One region of the Pseudoflavonifractor hominis genome, then DNA from elsewhere that is predicted to be linked to it. Evidence: riboswitches for the same ligand, from Rfam matches in the RefSeq annotation. Region 1 holds a riboswitch; each other region holds the start of a gene.
The links. Region 1 has a riboswitch for cobalamin ahead of H8S34_RS11560 (hypothetical protein). Riboswitches for the same ligand answer to the same signal wherever they lie in the genome.
Positions count from the first base shown of each region.

Region 2: linked by a shared signal. The riboswitch ahead of cbiD (cobalt-precorrin-5B (C(1))-methyltransferase CbiD) and the one ahead of H8S34_RS11560 (hypothetical protein) in region 1 are both predicted to bind cobalamin.
Region 3: linked by a shared signal. The riboswitch ahead of H8S34_RS00640 (energy-coupling factor ABC transporter permease) and the one ahead of H8S34_RS11560 (hypothetical protein) in region 1 are both predicted to bind cobalamin.

Region 1 is NZ_JACOPR010000007.1:122,499-124,758, forward strand. It holds gene H8S34_RS11555 (hypothetical protein) at 1-281, opposite strand, end outside; gene H8S34_RS11560 (hypothetical protein) at 879-1,223, opposite strand; cobalamin riboswitch at 1,450-1,706, opposite strand.
Region 2 is NZ_JACOPR010000001.1:141,991-144,250, reverse strand. It holds gene H8S34_RS00710 (sensor histidine kinase) at 1-560, shown strand, start outside; cobalamin riboswitch at 676-859, shown strand; gene cbiD (cobalt-precorrin-5B (C(1))-methyltransferase CbiD) at 946-2,100, shown strand; gene cobM (precorrin-4 C(11)-methyltransferase) at 2,097-2,260, shown strand, end outside.
Region 3 is NZ_JACOPR010000001.1:128,874-131,133, reverse strand. It holds gene H8S34_RS00650 (precorrin-8X methylmutase) at 1-103, shown strand, start outside; gene H8S34_RS00645 (sirohydrochlorin cobaltochelatase) at 122-928, shown strand; cobalamin riboswitch at 966-1,158, shown strand; gene H8S34_RS00640 (energy-coupling factor ABC transporter permease) at 1,317-2,030, shown strand; gene H8S34_RS00635 (energy-coupling factor ABC transporter substrate-binding protein) at 2,044-2,260, shown strand, end outside.

The sequences.
Region 1 (2,260 bases):
AGCGGCAGATACCCCTGCAAGACTCCGGTGATGGCGCCGCCGGCCATCTGTCCCTCCGGCGCAGCAAAGGTCAGCGTGTAGACGTTGTTGCTCTGGGCCGCATTCGCCAGCCTAATCACAATGCTGCCCCCGCTGTTGTTGGTCACCAAATACTTGGTGCCGCCCTCCGTTTCCTCCACAGGCGCAGACAGGGTGCCGCCAGTAACGGTGATTCCGTTCTCCTCGGCGCTGTCTACATAGAGGTAGAAGCTGGAGGGATAGTAGCCGTCTTCACTCGACACGATATCTCCTGTGTGATAAGCTTCGGAATCTACGGTTTCACTATCCCATACCACCGACAAAGGGCCTGCAGTATCAACGCTGATGCGGTCATGGTCATTGTCCATTACCGCTCCCGCACTGACCGTCAGCAAGCTGAATGCCATAGCCAGGGTCAGCAGCATCGCTGTAAATTTTCTGGTTTTCATACGTAAACCTCCTTCAAGTCTCTCCGTTGGATCGTTTCCCTTGTACTCCTGTTTACAACTCTTTTTGACTCTCACCGCCTCCTTCCGCTGAGAAGTCGCATTTTAATCAACCGTCAATGCGGCCGCCGCCGCGCTCCCGGAAAAAGCGCAGGGGCCGCCGCACCGATTGTCCCGTTCCCGCTGATCCTCTCCGCCCAAACACCAATACTGTTCCTGTGCAGTTGCCGCCCCGCATTGCTCCACGTCTCTCCGCTGTTGGTGGCTCGGCCGGCCTTGCCGGCGTCCTGGCCTACTCCGCTCACGGAATATCGCTTTTGGTACTGGGTTATTCAATTGTCAGCCGCGTACCGGCCATATGCGACGGGCGATAGCCCGCTGAATGCTCAAAGAGAGATCGTCATAGGGGTTTCCCTATGACGGAAGAAGGGGATCCCCTTCTTCCTCCGGATTGCTCGCTGCTGTTCTGTTGCTCTGTGCACTCCCGCTCTCCGCCTGGCAACGGAACTCCTCCTTGAAAATCTGCCGCTTGGAGGTGGGCTTCTGCTTCTTCGGCGAGGGCAGTCCTGCTGACGTGATCACATTCTGCCAGCCGCCAAAGCGCGCCGCCTCGCTCCGGACATAATCCAGCAGCGCTTCGTCGCTGGCGTCACCATGCGCCTGGGCAAACTGGACGTTTCGCTGACGAAGCGCCTCCTTGGTCCGCCCAATGAGCTTTCTGCTGAGCTGCTGGTTGCCGATGAAATGCTTACCGTTCACAAAACAGCCTCCTGACTTGTGGCACAATCCGGCTACCCCGCAAACCTCTTGGGGCAATCGAAACAAAAAGACGGACGCATACCGATACGTCCGTCTTTCTCCCGAGCTTGCGAATAAAAAACGGACGCAAAATATGCGTCCGCTTCTGCTCCCATTTCGGGTAGAAGGGGCCACTTATTCAGTGCCCTCCTCACATTTGGCATTTATCTCAGAGCAACCCCAATGAATTGGGGGTAAGCTCCTAGTAGGTCTTCTGACTAATGTGTCCCGACGGGCTTAAAGCCCGCCTGCGCATATCCGCCGCCTTCCCAGCTAAGCCATTACGACCGCCAGTGACCTGCTTTCGCAGAAAACAGATATACTCCACAATCACAGCTATTGAATTGCACGTCCCCGTAGCTTTCGCCACGGCTCCTGCTGCAAAACATGTCCAGGAATTTCACCTGATTCCCTTGTTCAGAAACAAGGATGCGTGTCCGCTCCCTGACGGGAGTCGGGTCGCGCATTTGCCACAAAAGCCGGATTCATATTAAATTTTACAGGAAGGTGCATGCCACTCTGCCCATGCAGAACTCAGAAGCCATCCCCTTCAAAGAACTATCTTTTGTTAAACTTGCACTTTACAAATGGCTTTCTTTTGAGTTCATTATACAACTTTCCGCTTAAAATGCAAGGGGTAAACAGGAAAATTTTTCAAACACTATTTCGCGATCCTGATAATCGCCTTTTCGCCGAGCGCTGCGGTATAATAAAAAGCACATGGCCCACCCCTGCGCCGGGTTCAGGCCATGTGCTTCTCTTGTTCCGGCTGGAAGAACACATAATATTACCCACGATATTATGCGCCCTTTTCTTCCAGCCGATTGCTCCAAAATGACGCGAGACCTGCAGAAGAGTCCCGTGTCCCGTGTGGAGCAGCACGAAATAGGAGGGACAAGTGAATTCGGCAACAAAAAAACTGTATCCTGAAGGATACAGCAACAAATTCCACAGGTTCCTACTGTGGTTGAAACTGCACCCTCCCAGGTCCGGGGAGG
Region 2 (2,260 bases), on a different contig from region 1:
ACAAGGCCCAGCGCCTGAAGAACATGGTACAGGAGGTCTTTGACGTGAGCAAGGCGGCCTCCGGAAATCTGAATCTCCACTGGGAGGAGCTGGACCTGGCCAAGCTGCTGCGGCAGACCCTGGCCGACCAGGCCGAGCCCATCGCCGCAAGCGGTCTGGATCTGCGCACCCGGCTTCCGGCGGAGCCGGTCCTCATCCGGGCGGACGGCGACCGGCTCTACCGGGTCTTTCAAAACCTGATCCAGAATGTGCTCCAGTACAGTCTGGAGGGCTCCCGGGCCTACCTCACCCTGGAGACCAACGGGGAGAGCGGGCGGGTGTGCGTCCAGAACATCTCCCGGGAGGAATTGTCCCGGGAAAAGGACTTCACAGAGCGCTTTGTCCGGGGGGATGAGAGCCGCAGCGACGGCGGGAGCGGGCTTGGTCTGGCCATCGCCAAGAGCTTTACCGAGGCCTGCGGCGGAACCTTCCGGCTGCGGACCGACGCCGACCTCTTCACCGTGGAGGTGGAATTCCCGTGTGTCCAGCCCTCCCTTCCGGAAGGAACGGAGTCAGTATAAGCCAAATGCCCTGCGGATGGGAGGATGTCCCCGTCCGCAGGGCATTTCTATGGGAAAAGATGTGTACAAAATAGACAATCCACTTTACTTTCTGCGGGGATATGGTTATACTAATGTCTAGTAACTGCCAAACGGTGCGGCGAGGGCTCGCCGCTGAAAAGGGAAGCCGGTGAAAATCCGGCGCAGTCTTACCTCTACTGTAAGCGCGGACAAAGGCGTCAGACCCATTGGCTCTGCCGAGAAGGGACGCCGGCGGAAGAAGCGCAAGCCAGGAGACCTGCCTTTTGGCCGACGTCGCTCTTAGGTGGAGAGCGCCGCTGTTTGCCTGTGCAGATCTGCGGCCCGTCTCCTCTGGAGGCGGGCTTTTTCTGTGGGGAGGTGGAGCATGCCGAAGCTGGAATACTATATCCCGGTGGGGCGGCAGCGGCTGCGCTGCGGCTATACCACCGGCACCTGTGCCGCGGCGGCGGCACGGGGCGCGGCGCAGGCCCTGCTGACTGGTATTCGCCCGGCCGGAGTGGAGATCGACACCCCCGCCGGCGTGCGGGTGCAGGTGGAGCTGCTGGACTGGTCCGCTGGAGCGGACTGGGCCATGTGTGCCGTGGAAAAGGACGGCGGGGATGACCCGGATGTGACCGATGGCATGCGGATCTATGCCAGAGTCTCCCGGCGGAGCGACGGCACGCTGCGGGTGGACGGGGGAGAAGGTGTGGGCCGGGTGACCCGACCTGGGCTGGACCAGCCCCCCGGCGCGGCGGCCATCAATTCCACCCCCCGCCGGATGATCGCCGAGCAGCTCGCGGCCGCCCTGCGGGAGGCAGGGGACCACGGCGGACTGGAGGCGGTCATCTCCGTCCCCGGGGGAGAGGTGCTGGCCCGCAAGACTTTCAACCCACGGCTGGGGATCCAGGGTGGGATCTCCATCCTAGGGACCAGCGGGATCGTCCGCCCCATGAGCGAGGCGGCTCTGGTGGACTCCATCACGCTGGAGCTGGACATGGCCCATGCCGCCGGGGTACAGCACCTGCTGGTCACGCCGGGCAACTATGGGGAGGACTACGCCCGGGACCATCTGGGTCTGGAGACGGAGGGCTGCATCTCCTGCAGCAATTACCTGGGCGCAGCCATCGACCACGCGGCGGGGCTGGGCTTTTCCAGCTTCCTGCTGGTAGGGCATCTGGGCAAGCTGGTGAAGGTGGCCGGCGGCGCCATGAACACACACTCCCGGACGGCGGACGGCCGCCGGGAGACCATGGCCGCCCACGCCGCCCTGTGCGGCGCGCCCCGGGGGCTGGTGGAACGGATCTTTGAAGCTGCCACTACCGACGCGGCCCTGGAGCTTCTGGAGGAGGCGGGGCTGCGGGAGGACGTGATGGCCTCTCTGACCAGGGCGCTCTATGAGAACCTCCGCCATCGGGCGGGGGAGGAGATGGAAATTCAGGCGGTGGTCTTTTCCAACCGCTTTGGCCTGCTGGGGCAGACCCCGGGGGCCAGTGAACTGCTGGCGCGCCACAGGCGCGGGGAAGGAGAATCCTTATGATCCATTTTATTGGCGCCGGACCGGGTGCGGCCGACCTGATCACGGTCCGGGGGGCCCGCCTTCTGGGGGAGGCCGACGTGATCATCTACGCGGGGAGCCTGGTCAATCCGGCCCTGCTGGAGTACCGCAAAGAGGGCTGTCAGGTCTATGACAGCGCCTC
Region 3 (2,260 bases), on a different contig from region 1:
AGGGGAGCACATCGTGGCCCGGGGCCGCAAGGGGGGGAGCAACATCGCCGCAGCCATCTGCAACGCCCTGCTCTACCTGGCCTCCGGAGACCGGAGAGAGTAATACGTGAGGTGAGATACCATGGGGAAAGCACTTCTGATGGTCTCCTTCGGGACCAGCTATCCCGAGACGCTGGAGAAGAACATCAGCCGCATCGAGGCGGCTGTGGCCGCCGCCCTGCCGGACCGGACGCTGTTCCGGGCCTTTACCAGCGGCATGATCCTGCGCAAGCTGGCGCGGCGGGACGGCGTACAGATCGACAATGTGGACCAGGCCCTGGAGCGCCTGGCCCGGGAGGGCTATGAGGACGTGCTCCTCCAGCCCACCCACATCCTCAATGGAGAGGAATATGACAAGCTCTGTGCCCAGGCACAGCCCTGGCGGGGGCGTTTTGCCCGCTTTGTGGTGGGCAAACCCCTGCTCACCACGGCGGAGGACTATCTGGCCGCAGCCGATGCGGTGATGGAATCCATCCCCGCTCCGGAGGCAGATGAGGCCCTGGTCTTTATGGGCCACGGCAGCGAGCATTTTGCCAATTCCGCCTATGCCCTGCTGGAGTATGCCCTCCACGACCGGGGCTGGGACCGGGCTTTTCTGGGGACGGTGGAGGGATACCCCACCCTGGACCAGGTCCTGCGCCGCCTGCGGGAGTGCAGCGGCGTGCGCCGGGTACGACTCCAGCCCTTCATGGTGGTGGCGGGGGACCACGCCGCCAACGACATGGCGGGCGAGGAAGAGGACTCCTGGAAGAGCCGCCTGGAGCGGGAGGGCTATACGGTGGAATGTGTGCTGCGGGGCCTGGGGGAATACCCGGCCTTCCGGGCCCTCTTTGCCGGCCACGCCCTGGCGGCCCAGGGGGAAGAAGAGGGAGACAAGCGCCCGGACTGAGCGCCGAGACGCTTTCTCACCGGAGCGTGCTCCGGGGATAGAAGAGACGGTCTGCGGTAACCGCCCTGCGGGGCGGTTTCAAAAGGGAAGACGGGTGAGAATCCCGCACAGTCCCGCTGCCGTGATGGAAGAGCAAACCCGCATACAAGTCACTGGCCCCTTCGGGCCGGGAAGACACGGGCGCGCCATGAGGCCAGAGTCGGAAGACCTGCCGCAGACCGCGCCGGCCATGCCGGCAAACCATACCGCTACGGATGATAGGAGGTGTGTTTCCCGTGAAGAAGCAGTGGAACTCAAAAGCCGGTACCGGGTGAGCCCGGGCGCAGGACCGGTCCCGCTGGGGCGGGACCTTTGACCAAAGTGCAAATTGGGAAAGGATGAATGTACCATGAAACGATTGGATTCCTGTGTCCGCCTGGCCGCCGCCCTGTGTATGGCGCTGGGCGTGCTCACCGTGAGCGCCTCGGCCATGCACATCGCCGAGGGCTATCTCCCCCGGCCCTGGGCCTTTGGCTGGATGGCCGTGTGCGTGCCCTTTGTGGCCGCCGGTATGCGCTCTATTCAGAAGAGGGTGCGGGACTACCCCCGGGCCAAGGTGCTGCTGGCCATGTGCGGCGCCTTCGCCTTTGTGCTCTCGGCCCTCAAGCTCCCCTCGGCCACCGGCTCCTGCTCGCACCCTACCGGTGTGGGACTGGGCGCCATCCTCTTCGGGCCCACCGCTACCACGGTGCTGGGGCTCATCGTGCTGCTGTTCCAGGCTCTTCTGCTGGCCCACGGCGGCATTACCACCCTGGGGGCCAATGTCTTCTCCATGGCCATCGTGGGGCCCTTTGTCTCCTGGGGGGTGTACCTGCTGCTCAAGAAGCTGAAGGCCCGCCCCGCCGTGGCGGTCTTCTGCGCCGCCGCGCTGGGGGACCTGGTGACCTATGTGACCACCTCGGTGCAGCTGGGCATGGTCTACGGAAACATCGGGGAGTATCTGACCATCTTTGCCGTCACCCAGCTCCCCCTGGCCGTGGCCGAGGGTCTGCTGACGGTAGTGGTCTTCAACGTGCTGGAGAAGTATGCCCGGGATGAGCTGCTGGAGCTCTCGGTGCTGTAAGGAGGGACGGAACATGAAAGTCTGGCAGAAAAATACCATCCTCATTTTGCTGGTGATCCTGTTGGCGGCGGCCCCTCTGTGGCTGTGCCGGGAGGCCGAGTTCGGCGGAGCCGACGGCATGGCCGCCGAGCTGGTGGAGGAGAGCGTGCCCGGGTTTGAACCCTGGTTTGAGCCCATCCTGGAGCCGGCCAGCGGCGAGATCGAATCCCTGCTCTTCGCCCTCCAGGCGG